Linked DNA regions of Alicycliphilus denitrificans K601. The protein of the gene in region 1 interacts with the protein of each later gene in a pairwise test. Links are inferred from orthologs where the notes say so. Each region holds a gene or a part of one and is shown on either strand. Other genes may lie near its edges. The genes, in order: ALIDE2_RS08630 and aceE.

What was found.
Region 2: the proteins of ALIDE2_RS08630 (region 1) and aceE interact in binary tests that used the Escherichia coli proteins (3 or more experiments, as listed by UniProt). The link is inferred for Alicycliphilus denitrificans K601 from one-to-one orthologs.

The regions. Positions count from the first base shown.
Region 1 is NC_015422.1:1,821,982-1,828,388, forward strand. The notes cover bases 2,261-5,236. They hold ALIDE2_RS08630 (ATP-binding cassette domain-containing protein), read left to right. Parts: upstream 2,261-2,850; coding sequence 2,851-4,623; downstream 4,624-5,236. Other genes in these bases: hlyD (secretion protein HlyD), read left to right, coding at 2,261-2,849; ALIDE2_RS08635 (ABC transporter permease), read left to right, coding at 4,620-5,236. Outside these bases: ALIDE2_RS08610 (PHA/PHB synthase family protein), read right to left, coding at 1-224; ALIDE2_RS08615 (TetR/AcrR family transcriptional regulator), read left to right, coding at 560-1,168; ALIDE2_RS08620 (hypothetical protein), read left to right, coding at 1,356-1,781; more of hlyD, read left to right, coding at 1,809-2,260; more of ALIDE2_RS08635, read left to right, coding at 5,237-5,789; ALIDE2_RS08640 (ABC transporter permease), read left to right, coding at 5,794-6,407. UniProt on the Escherichia coli protein: Part of the ABC transporter complex YbhFSR that could be involved in efflux of cefoperazone. Probably responsible for energy coupling to the transport system.
Region 2 is NC_015422.1:2,513,347-2,520,065, forward strand. Bases 1,879-5,166 are described here. They hold aceE (pyruvate dehydrogenase (acetyl-transferring), homodimeric type), read left to right. Parts: upstream 1,879-2,269; coding sequence 2,270-4,966; downstream 4,967-5,166. Other genes in these bases: ALIDE2_RS12040 (PAS domain S-box protein), read right to left, coding at 1,879-2,073; aceF (dihydrolipoyllysine-residue acetyltransferase), read left to right, coding at 4,985-5,166. Outside these bases: more of ALIDE2_RS12040, read right to left, coding at 1-1,878; more of aceF, read left to right, coding at 5,167-6,634; lpdA (dihydrolipoyl dehydrogenase), read left to right, coding at 6,648-6,719. UniProt on the Escherichia coli protein: Component of the pyruvate dehydrogenase (PDH) complex, that catalyzes the overall conversion of pyruvate to acetyl-CoA and CO(2).

The DNA.
Region 1 (6,407 bases):
CGTCGCTGCTTGTGCAATCCCTTTTCGATCAGGCTGCGCTGCTTGCCCGGTGAAAGGCTCAGGTGCAGCGCCCAGTCGTACCAAGCCAGCAAACCCGCCGCCGGTGACAACCCGCCAGTGCCGCGTGCCCGGCACGCGTTCGCAAGCGTATCCAGGACATCGGGGCGACAGACGACTTCGGACGGTGCCGGCGCGGGCTTGTCAGGTATGGCAAGGGTGTTCATCTCTGGTCTTCCGATGTTGTAAGTAACTTATTACTATCATAATGCCTACGGGAAAAGATGCAAAGCCTTGAAGAACGCCCGGGGGATTTCCGCCTTCGCTCGAACGAAACCGCTTCTCTTGCTCTGACTGGGGTGGCCGACCTGCCGACCGATTACTCATGATGTGCCAGAGGAGTGTGTTCGCTTCCTGGGTCTCGTCAGCTCACTTGGCCACGATCCATGGATGGGGCAGGAACCATCCTTTCCCATGCGATGAACCGTATTCCCGATCTTGCGACGCGGATGTTTTGCATGTTAGGATAGTAATAAGTCACTTACTTTATGGAGTCTGATCGGTGAGCGAACGTCCTCAACATCTGTCCGCTGAAGAGCGGCGTGCTGCCACAGTGCAAGCGGTGGTGGACTTGGCCGCGGAGCAAAACCCGGCCGAAATCACGACCACGGCCATCGCCGATCGAATGGGTTTGACGCAGGGCGCGCTGTTTCGCCACTTCCCCACCAAGGACGCGATCCTGGAGGCAACGATGACCTGGGTCGGTGAGCGTCTGCTGGTGCGCGTGGACAAGGCGGCCGAGGGCGCCGCGTCTCCTGCCGCGGCACTCGAAGCCATGTTCATGACGCACATCGACTTCGTGGCCAAGCATCCCGGCGTGCCGCGCATGCTGTTCGGAGAACTGCAACGCTCTGGCGAGACGCTCGCCAAGCGGATGGTGCAGACCTTGCTCCGTCAATACGAACAGCGCCTGCGCCGCCTGATGGAGGCAGGCAAGGCCCAAGGCGACCTGGATGCGGATCTGGACGTAGATGCCGCCGCCGTGTTGTTCATCGGCACGATCCAGGGACTGGTCATGCAGTCGCTGTTGGCCGGCAAGGTCAGTCGCATCCGTCGTGATGCGCCAGCCGTGTTTGCCATCTATCTCCGTGGCATCACGCACACCCGATGAAACGCCTTCCATCCTGCCGCCACGCAGTTGCCCGGTCGGCCGAGAGGCACACCACGGTCATGCGATCGCGTTGCGCCTCCAGCGCGAATCCGCGTCATTCAACACTCAGCCCGACCGCCCAGCGGAACGCACACGCACACCGCGACGACGGCGAAGGCTTGGGAGTTTCCGCGATCAAGTAAAGGCCATGAAGATGACCACTCATCCACAACGCAGCATCTGGCACTGGCTGATCTCCCTGCTCGCGATCGGCTTCGGCCTGCTCACTCTTCGGGAGGGCGGCGCCGTTCTGTTTGTCGACGGCGCGGCGCGCCAAGCCGCCGGCCACTATGTGCCCTTCGTGCTCTGGTTCAATTTTCTGGCCGGGTTCGCCTACATCGTCGCCGGCGTCGGCTTGTGGATGCGCCGGCGCTGGGCCGCGTGGTTAGCGATTGTCATCACGGTGGCGACCGCACTCGTGTTCCTCGCTTTCGGAGTGCATGTGGCTCTGGGTGGCGCCTGGGAGCGACGCACGGTGGTCGCCATGACGCTGCGCACGTTGGTGTGGGCTGGCATAGCGGCCATCGCCTGGCGCCGGTCAGCGGCGAATGCGCCGGTCGCACGCGAGCACTGAGCACCTTTATCCAGCGGAAACCCATCGATGAAAACTCCAAACCTCCTCTTCAAGAAAACCCGTTGGGTCGTGATCGCCGTCGTCGTGCTCGCTCTTGGCGGCGCACTGGCGTTCTGGTTGTCGCGCGACCATGGACAACAAGATGCATTGCGCCTCTACGGCAACGTCGACATCCGCGAGGTGCAACTGGCCTTCCGTCAGCCCGGGCGCGTGATGCAAATGGCTTTCGATGAGGGCGATGCCGTCAGCGCGGGCGCGCGCCTGGCGGCGCTTGACGCGCAACCCTATCGGGAAGCACTTGCGGCAGCACAGGCCCAGGTGCAGGTGGCGCAGGCGGAACTGGCCAAGCTGCGCCGCGGCCTGCGACCGCAGGAAATCACCCAGGCGCGCGAAGCCCTCAGGCAGGCCCAGGCGCTCGCCACCGAGACCGAGCGCAATTTCCAGCGCCAGAGTGGCCTGCTGGCATCGGGCGCCAGCAGCCAGCGCACGGTCGATGCAGCCCGCACGGCGCGCGACCAGGCAGCCGCTGGCGTCGAAGCGGCCAAGGCGGCCCTGTCGCAAGCATCCGAAGGTTTTCGCAAGGAAGACATCGCCGCGGCAGAAGCTCGCCTTGCGGCCGCACAGGCTGCCGCAGCGCAAGCCACGACAGCCTTGGCGGACACCGAGTTGATGGCGCCCAGTAGCGGCACCGTCATCGCACGAGTGCGGGAGCCCGGCAGCATGGTCGCAAGCCAGAGCGCGGTCTACAGCCTGAGCCTGGACAAGCCGGTTTACGTGCGCGCCTACGTGGGCGAGTCGGACTTGGGGCGCATCGCGCCCGGTACTGTGGTGCGCGTCAAAAGCGATTCATCAGAGAAGGTCTATCGCGGCCAGATCGGCTTCATCTCGCCGCGCGCCGAGTTCACCCCCAAGACGGTGGAGACGACGGATTTGCGCACGGATCTGGTCTACCGCCTGCGCATCGTCATCGACGAAGCCGACAGCGACAGTGCCTTGCGCCAGGGCATGCCGGTGACGATCGAGGTCGATGCGAAAGCCGGCACCCGTATCCCGGCGGGGGAGCGTTGAAATGCAGGCAAGCCCTGCTATCGCCGCCGTGCCTGCGGGTGCGGGCGAAGACGCTGCCATCGTCATCGAAGACGTGGACAAGCATTTCGGCGACGTAAAGGCGCTGCGGGGCTTGAGCGCGCGCATCCACTATGGACGGCTGACGGGTCTGGTCGGCCCCGACGGCGCCGGCAAGACGACGCTGATGCGGATTCTGACCGGCCTCCTGGTGCCGAACGCCGGCCACGTCACCTTGGCAGGCTATGACGTGGTCAAGGACAACGACGCCATTCATGTCGCCAGTGGCTACATGCCGCAACGCTTTGGCCTGTACGAAGACCTGTCGGTGATGGAGAACATGCGCCTGTATGCGCAGTTGCGCGGCATGGATGCGGACCGCAACGCCGATCTGTTTGCCGAGCTGCTGGACTTCACGCGGCTCGGACCCTTCACCAAACGCCTGGCCGGCAAGCTCTCCGGCGGCATGAAGCAGAAGCTGGGCCTTGCCTGTGCGCTCATGGCGCGGCCGAAGGTGCTGCTGCTGGACGAGCCGGGCGTGGGTGTCGACCCGGTCAGCCGCCAGGACTTGTGGCGCATGGTGCAGGCGCTGACCGATGAAGGCATGGCCGTGGTCTGGTCCACCGCCTATCTCGACGAAGCCGAGCGCTGCGAGAGCGTGCTGCTGCTGAACCAAGGGAAGCTCCTGTTCGATGGCCCGCCGCAGGAGCTGACCGCGCAGCTCGAAGGCCGCAGTTTCCGTCTGGAAGACGTCGGTGCCGAGCGCCGAGCGGTCCTGACCCAGGCACTCGACCTGCCCAGCGTGAGCGATGGCGTGATCCAGGGCGCCGGCGTGCGCGTGGTGTTGCGCGAGGGCGCTCAAGCGGAGCAGCTCCAGGCCCTGTCCGATCAGGCGCGAGTGGAGCTGGCGCAGGTGCCCGCGCGCTTCGAAGACGCCTTCATCGATCTGCTCGGTGGCGGCCCCGGCGGCACTTCGACGCTGGCCGAGCGTCTGCCGCCGGTTGAGCTGGGTTCCGACATTGCCGTGTCGTGCCGAAACCTCACCAAGCGCTTCGGCGAGTTCACCGCCACCGACAACGTCAGCTTCGAGGTGCAAAAGGGCGAAATCTTCGGCCTGCTCGGCCCTAACGGCGCCGGCAAGTCCACCACCTTCAAGATGTTGTGCGGCCTGATGAAACCAACTGCTGGCGAAGCGCATGTGGTGGGCCATGATCTGCGCCGCGCCACCGGCGCAGCCAAGAGCCGGCTCGGCTACATGGCGCAGAAGTTTTCGCTCTACGGCCTGCTCTCGGTGCAGCAGAACCTGGAATTCTCGGCCGGCGTCTACGGACTGGAAGGCAACACCCGGCGCGAGCGCATTGCCGAGATGATCGAAACCTTCGATCTGGGCGACTGGCTGTCCGCCACGCCCGATTCCCTGCCGCTGGGCCACAAGCAGCGCCTGGCATTGGCTTGTTCGCTGATGCACCGGCCGCCCGTGCTGTTCCTAGATGAACCCACTTCGGGCGTGGACCCGATCACCCGGCGCGAATTCTGGACCCACATCAACGGACTGGCCCGCAAGGGCGTGACCATCATGGTCACCACCCACTTCATGGACGAGGCCGAATACTGCGACCGCGTGGCCATGCTCTCGCGTGCGCAACTGATTGCGCTGGATACGCCCGACGCGCTCAAACGTTCGGCGGTCAGCCCCGAACGACCCGACCCGACGATGGAGGACGCCTTCATTCACCTGGTGGAGTCGGCGGACCGCGAGCTGGAGGCCGCCACATGAACGGCACCACAAAGCACAAGGACGGGAATGGACCACAGCAGACCGACCTGCGCCATTTTGATCTGCGGCGCTTGATCGCCCTGGTCACCAAGGAAAGCTACCAGGCGCTGCGCGACCCCTCGACGCTGCTGATCGCGTTCGTGCTGCCGGTGGTGTTGCTGCTGCTGTTCGCCTATGCGGTGTCGCTGGATGCGAAGGATGTCCGCGTCGGCGTGGTGCTGGAGTCGCCCGGCGCTGCAGCGCAGGAGCTTGCGGCGGCCTTTGCCGGCACAAAGTTCCTGGATGCCCACTTCGCCCATGACCGGCGCGAAGTGGCCGACCAGCTGGTCTCAGGCGACCTGCGCGGCTACGTGGTGATCCCGCAGGATTTCGAGCAGCGGCTGGCCCAGCGTGGCAGCGAGCCGCTGGTGCAGATCGTCACCGACGGCTCCTACCCCAATACCGCCAACTACGTCGAGAACTACGCCCGCGGCGTTGTCCAGTCCTGGCGTGCCGGACTGGACGTCGGAGCACCAGCGCAGGCCGTCATGCTGGAACCGCGCTACTGGTTCAACCCCGAGCTGGAAAGCCGCCGCGCACTGATTCCCGGTGCCATCGCCATCGTCATGACCATCATCGGCACCATGCTGACTGCACTGGTGGTGGCGCGTGAATGGGAGCGCGGCACCATGGAGGCGGTGCTGTCCACGCCGGCCTCGGTGGCCGAAATCCTGATCGGCAAGCTGCTGCCGTACTTCGTGCTCGGCATGCTGTCCACGCTGGGTGCGGCGGCGCTGGCGGTGTTCGTGTTCGGGGTCCCGATGCGGGGCTCGCTGGCGGCGCTGCTGCTGCTGTCGGCGGTGTTCATGGTGCCGGCGCTGGGTCAGGGTCTGCTGATTTCCTCCTTGGCACGCAACCAGTTCCTGGCAGCGCAGATCGCGCTGTTCACGGGCTTCCTGCCGGCCTTCATGTTGTCGGGCTTTCTGTACGAGATCGACGCCATGCCGGCACCGATCCGCGCCATCACCTTGGTGGTTCCGGCGCGCTACTTCGTCGATTCGCTGAAGACGGTGTTCCTGGCCGGCGACATCTGGGCCGTGTTCCTGCCCAACCTGGCGGCCATGGCGGCGATCGGGGGGCTGTTCTTCGTGATCGCCAAGCGCGCCACGCGCAAGAACCTGGAGTGACGCGATGTTGACTTCCGCATTCTCGTTCACCCGCCTGCGCGCCCAGTTCATCAAGGAAGTGCTCAGCGTCCTGCGCGACCCGCGCAGCCGCATGGTGGTGTTCGTGCCGCCGATCCTGCAGTTGCTGGTGTTCGCCTTTGCCGCGACGCTGGAAGTGCGCAACGTCGATATCGCCGTCTACGATCAGGATGCGGGGCGCTGGTCGCACGAGTTGGTACAGCGCCTGGACAGCGCCCGCTTCATCACCCACGTCCGGCATGTCGACAGCCAACAGCAGCTCCACGAGCTGATCGACCGTGGCGAGGTGATCGCCGCGCTCGCCATCCCGGTGGATTTCTCGCGCTCCATCGCCGCCGGCGAAAGTGGCCGCGCGCAGGTACTGGTCGATGGCCGGCGCAGCAACTCCGGGCAGATCACCGTGGCCTATCTGTCCACAATCGCCGCCGATGTCGGCGCCGAGGTCGTGCCCGACGCCCAGGCACCAACGCCCGTGGTCGTGCGCCACTGGTTCAACCCGAATCTGGTCTACCGCTGGTTCATCGTGCCCGGCCTGACGGGCATCCTGGCGCTGTTCAGCTCGCTCTTGATCACCTCGTTGTCGATCGCGCGCGAGCGCGA
Region 2 (6,719 bases), 690 kb from region 1 along the record:
TTCGATGCTGGCCAGCTCCAGCGCCTCGCTGACCATCTCGTGCACGTCGGCCAGCGTGCGGTTGGGCTCGCTCTTCTTCACGAAGGCGCGGATGCGCTGGATGATCTGGCCCGCGCGCTGGGCCTGGTGGGCGGTCTTCTTCAGCGCGGCGAGCAGGGCCTCTTCGCTGAGCTGGCCGCCCTGGATGCGCGAGACCATGCCGCTGCAGTAGTTGCTGATGGCGGTGAGCGGCTGGTTGAGCTCGTGCGCCACGCTCGAGGCCATCTCGCCCATGGTAATGAGGCGGCTCACCGACTCGGCGCGCTCGGCCTGGCGCGCGGCCAGTTCCTCGGCCTGGCGGCGCGGCGTGATGTCGGTGGCGATCACCATTTGCGCCAGGCGCCCGTCCACCCAGTTCAGGTAGCGCGAGCGCACCTCCAGCCACTTGCCCAGGTCGGGCCGGTAGATCTCGGCGTTCTCCGAGTGGGCATGGGCCAGGGGATCGGAGGCCAGCAGGCCCATGAGGCTGTCGTCCTCGTGCCCGTCCACGCCGCCGCCGTGCGCGGGCAGCACGCCCGCCTGCGCGACCATCTCCAGGTGGCCGCTGGTCTGCGAGCCGAACCACTGGCGGTACAGGCGGTTGGCGAACAGCAGCTCCTGGCTGCCCAGCGGTGCGACGGACACCGAGGCGTCCAGCGCCTCGAGCACGATGGTGAAGCGCTCGTGCGAGGCCGTGAGCTGCTCGCGCACGCGGTTGGGCTCGGTGATGTCGGTCATCGACGTCATCCAGCCCGTCTGCTGGCCGCGGGCGTCGATCAGCGGCGAGACGTACAGGCGCGCGTCGAACAGCGTGCCGCTCTTGCGCCGCACGCGCACCTGGAACCCCCCGGGCACGGTCTTGCCCGAGAGTTCCTCGCGCAGGTTGGCGTGCAGCTTCTCGTACTCGGCCTCGGGCCAGTAGCTGTAGGGCGGGGTCTGGCCGATCAGCTCTTCCTGGGTCCACCCTGTCATCTGGCAGAAGGCGGCGTTCACGTAGGTGATGCGGCCCTCCAGGTCCAGCGCGCGCATGCCGGTGAGGATGGAGTTTTCCATGGCGCGGCGGAAATTGGTCTCCGCCACCAGCGCCTGCTGGGCCTGCATGCGCCGGCGCGTATGGCGCCAGGTGGCGATCAGCATCCACGTGGTCATGGCGCTCAGCGTGCCTACGAGCCAGAACAGGCCGCTGCCCACCATGCCCAGCGAGGTGCGGTAGGCCTGGGCGCGCAGCACCAGACCGTTGCCCACGGGGGAGACCGGGATCTCGTACTCGTTGGCCCTGGTGGTCCAGGGCAGCAGGGCGTTGTGCCGGGGCGCCAGCGGCGTGCCGGCCAGTGTGCGCCCCTGGCCGTCGATGAGCGTGACGGCGTAGCGCGCCAGCACCTCCGTGGGGGTGGCGTAGCGCAGCAGGCTGTCGATCGAGTATTCCGCCAGCACCACGCCGCCGAACTTGCCCTGCGGCGACAGCGGCACCTGCAACTGCAGCAGGGGCGCGGCGTCGTCGCTGCCAGCCTCGGGCTGGGAGTACACCGGCTGCTGCATGTCGCGCGCGAGCCTGAAGAGGTCTGCCGCCTCGCCCGTCTTGAGCACTTCGCCGCTCACGCGCAGCTGGTTGCTCGTCACCGTGGGGGCGGCGTGGCTCGCGCGGATGCGCCGGCGTTCGTCGATCCAGGTGATGGCCTGCAGCTCGGGGTACTGGCTGATGAGCGCCTCGGCGCGGCCCACGAAGTCGCTGCGCGTGAGGTCCCCGTTGGAGAGGTCGCGCGCGATGCGCATGACCTGCTCCTGGCGTTCGAGCAGGCGCAGGCGCACGCGCTGCTGGGCATATTCCACGTCGCGTTTGAGGGCCTCTTTCTCGCGCTCGATCTCTTCCGTGCGCAAATACCAGAAGGACACCGCGATGGCGGCCATGAACATCAGCACGGACGCCAGCGGCGCCAGCGCGGCGAAACGGTCCTGGCGCCCGGGCGAGAGGCTGCGCCACCAGGAACGCCACCAGCGGGCCGGCGCTTTCACGGCGGCGGCGGCGGGGGGGGCAGATGTTTCGGCGGGGTCCATGGGAGTCGAGTTTAGAGCGAGCCCCGTATTTTCGCGGGCTGGGCCGGGTGCCATTTCATCTGAAGAAATAATGTGCGTTCGCAGCAATATTTCATATTAAGAAATCAACGAGCACCATTTGAAATTTTAAAAAACTGTGCGAAACTTCGGGCACTATCCCTCCCATCACCACCGATTTGACAAGGAGACACCGGCTATGTCCGACCCAACCAAAGGCCTAGGCGCAAGCGACATCGACCAACAAGAAACACGCGAGTGGCTGGAAGCGCTCTCTGCGGTGATCGAGAAAGAGGGGCCGGAGCGCGCCCACTTCCTGCTGGAGCAGCTGCTCGAACAGGCGCGCCAGAGCAGCATCGACCTGCCGTTTTCGGCCAACACGGGCTACGTGAACACTATCGAGCCGGACCAGGAGGCGCGTTGCCCCGGCAACATCGCCATCGAGAAGCGCCTGCGCGCCTACATGCGCTGGAACGCCATGGCCATGGTGGTGCGCGCCAACCGTCTGCACCCGCACGACGGTGGCGACCTGGGGGGGCACATCGGATCGTTCGCATCGCTCGCTTCCATGTGGGGCGCGGGCTTCAACCATTTCTGGCACGCCGAGAGCGAGGGTCACGGCGGCGACTGCATCTACTTCCAGGGCCACAGCGCGCCGGGCATCTACGCGCGCGCCTACCTGGAGGGACGCATCACCGAGGAGCAGCTGGAGAACTTCCGCCAGGAAGTCGGCGGCAAGGGCCTGTCGAGCTACCCCCACCCCAAGCTCATGCCGGGCTTCTGGCAGTTCCCCACCGTGAGCATGGGCCTGGGCCCGATGATGGCGATCTACCAGGCGCGCTTCCTCAAGTACCTGCACGCGCGCGGCATCGCCAAGACGGACAACCGCAAGGTCTGGGTGTTCCTGGGCGACGGCGAGATGGACGAGCCCGAGAGCAAGGGCGCGATCAGCCTGGCCGCGCGCGAGAACCTGGACAACCTGATCTTCGTCATCAACTGCAACCTGCAGCGCCTGGACGGCCCGGTGCGCGGCAACGGCAAGATCATCCAGGAGCTCGAGGGCGACTTCCGCGGCGCGGGCTGGCACGTGATCAAGCTGCTGTGGGGCAAGGGCTGGGACGAGCTGCTGGCGCGCGACAAGAGCGGCAAGCTCAAGCAGGTGATGATGGAGACGCTCGACGGCGACTACCAGACCTACCGCGCCATGGACGGCGCCTACATCCGCAAGCATTTCTTCGGCAAGTACCCTGAGACGCTCAAGCTCGTAGAGCACCTGTCCGACGACGAGATCTGGGAGCTGCGCCGCGGCGGGCATGAGCCCGAGAAGGTGTACGCCGCCTTCCACGCCGCCAACGCGCACCAGGGCCAGCCCACGGTGCTGCTGGTCAAGACCGTGAAGGGCTATGGCATGGGCAAGGCCGGCGAGGCCAAGAACACGGTGCACCAGACCAAGAAGCTGGACGACGAGGACATCCGCTACATCCGCGACCGCTTCAACATCCCGATCCCCGACAGCGAGCTCGACAAGCTGCCCTACTACAAGCCGGCCGACGACACGCCGGAGATGAAGTACCTGCACGAGCGCCGCCAGGCCCTGGGCGGCTACCTGCCGCACCGCCGCACCCATGCGGACGAGAGCTTCACGGTGCCCGCGCTCGACACCTTCAAGGCCATCCTGGAGCCCACGGCCGAGGGCCGCGAGATCAGCACCACGCAGGCCTACGTGCGCTTCCTCACGCAGCTCTTGCGCGACAAGGCGCTGGGGCCACGCGTCGTGCCCATCCTGGTGGACGAGGCGCGCACCTTCGGCATGGAAGGGCTGTTCCGCCAGATTGGCATCTACAACCCCCTGGGTCAGCGCTACACCCCGGTGGACCGCGACCAGGTGATGTACTACAAGGAAGACGTTGCCGGCCAGATCCTGCAGGAAGGCATCAACGAGGCGGGCGGCATGTGCTCGTGGATCGCGGCGGCCACGTCGTACTCGACGAACAACCGCATCATGATCCCGTTCTTCGTGTACTACTCGATGTTCGGCTTCCAGCGCTTCGGCGACTTCGCCTGGGCCGCGGGCGACATGCAGGCGCGCGGCTTCATCCTGGGCGGCACCAGCGGGCGCACCACGCTCAACGGCGAGGGCCTGCAGCACGAGGACGGGCACAGCCACATCCTGTCGTCCACCATTCCCAACTGCGTGAGCTACGACCCGACCTTCGCGCACGAGGTGGGGGTGATCATGCAGCATGGCCTCAAGCGCATGGTGGAGAAGCAGGAGAACGTCTTCTACTACATCACGCTGCTCAACGAGAACTATCCCATGCCGGGCCTCGCCGCCGGCACCGAGGAGCAGATCCTCAAGGGCATGTACCTGTGCAAGGCCGGCGCGCAGGGCGAGCTGCGCGTGCAGCTGCTGGGCTCGGGCTCCATCCTGCGCGAGTCGCTGGAGGCGCAGAAGCTCCTGGCCACCGACTGGGGCGTGCAGGCCGACGTGTGGAGCTGCACGAGCTTCACCGAACTCGCCCGCGAGGGCCAGGACACGGCGCGCTGGAACCTGCTGCACCCGCTGGAGGCTCCGCGCCCGTCCTTCGTGTCCCAGCAGCTCGCGGACCACGGCGGCCCGGTCGTCGCATCGACCGACTACATGAAGGCCTTCGCCGAGCAGATCCGCGCCTTCATCCCGGCCGGCCGCTCCTACACCGTGCTGGGCACGGACGGCTTCGGCCGCTCGGACTTCCGCTATCGCCTGCGCGAGCATTTCGAGGTCAACCGCCACTACATCGCCGTGGCCGCGCTGAAGTCGCTGGCCGACGAGGGCCGGCTGCCCGCCGCCAAGGTGGCCGAGGCCATTGCCAAGTACGGCATCGACGCCGACAAGATCAACCCGCTGCACGCTTGAGGACCGAGGGAGAGAACCATGGCATTGATTCAGATCCAGGTACCCGACATCGGGGACTTTGACGAGGTGGGCGTGATCGAGCTGCTGGTCAAGCCCGGCGATCAGGTCGCGGCCGAGCAGTCGCTGATCACCGTCGAGTCCGACAAGGCTTCGATGGAGATCCCGTCCAGCCACGCGGGCGTCGTGAAGGCGCTCACAGTGAAGCTGGGCGACAAGGTCAAGCAGGGCAGCGTGATCGCCGAGCTGGAAACGGCCGACGCGGCGGCTTCTGAGCCAAAACCGGCTCCGGCGCCCGCCAGCCAAGCGCTGGCAGCTGCGGAATCCATAGCGCCCGCGGCGGCGCCCGCAGCGCCCGCGGCAGGCGGCCGCATCGAGGTGCGCGTGCCCGACATCGGCGACTTCAAGGATGTGGCCGTGATCGAGCTGCTGGTCAAGCCCGGCGACAACATCCGCGTCGAGCAGTCGCTGTTCACCGTCGAATCCGACAAGGCCTCGATGGAGATCCCGTCGCCCGCGGCCGGCGTGCTCAAGGAGCTCAAGGTCCAGCTGGGCGACAAGGTCAACATCGGGGACTTGGTGGCGGTGCTCGAAGGCGCCGCCCCGGCAGCGCCCGCCGCGCCGGCGCCTGCCCCCGCCCCCGCGGCGGCACCGGCCGCGCCCGTGGCTGCCGCGGCTGCAGCACCGGCGTCCGCGCAGTCCGCGCCCGCGCACGACCCCACGGCGACGCCATCGGGCCGGCTGCCGCACGCCAGCCCCTCGGTGCGCAAGTTCGCCCGCGAACTGGGCGTGCCGCTGGCCGAGCTCAAGGGCACGGGCCCCAAGGGCCGCATCACGGCAGAGGACGTGCAGTCCTTCACCCGCGCCGTCATGAGCGGCGCCGTGCAGACCCAGGCCCAGGCCGCCAAGGCCCCGGCCGGCGGCGGCAGCGGGGTGGGCATGGACCTGCTGCCCTGGCCCAAGGTGGACTTCAGCAAGTTCGGCGTGATCGAGCGCAAGGATCTTTCGCGCATCAAGAAGATCAGCGGCGCCAACCTGCACCGCAACTGGGTGATGATCCCGCACGTCACCAACAACGACGAGGCCGACATCACCGAGCTCGAAGCCTTCCGCGTCTCCACCAACAAGGAGAACGAGAAGAGCGGCGTCAAGGTCACCATGCTGGCGTTCGTCATCAAGGCCGTCGTCGCCGCGCTCAAGAAATTCCCCGAGTTCAACACCAGCCTGGACGGCGACACCCTGGTCTACAAGAGCTACTACCACATCGGCTTCGCGGCCGACACGCCCAACGGCCTGGTGGTTCCCGTGCTCAAGGACGCCGACAAGAAGGGCATCCTGCAAATCAGCCAGGAGATGAGCGAACTGGCCAAGAAGGCGCGCGACGGCAAGCTGGGCGCGGCCGACATGCAGGGCGGATGCATGTCCATCTCGTCGCTCGGCGGCATCGGCGGCACGCACTTCACGCCCATCATCAACGCGCCCGAGGTGGCGATCCTGGGCCTGTCCAAGGGCCAGATGAAGCCCGTGTGGGACGGCAAGCAGTTCGTGCCGCGCCTCACGCTGCCGCTGTCGCTGTCGTACGACCACCGCGTGATCGACGGCGCTGCGGCCGCGCGCTTCAACGCCTACCTCGGCCAAGTGCTGGCGGACTACCGCCGCATCCTGCTGTGAAGGAGACATCGTCATGGCAGTGATTGACATCAAGGTGCCGGACATCGGCGACTTTGCCGAGGTCGGCGTGATCGAAGTGCTGGTG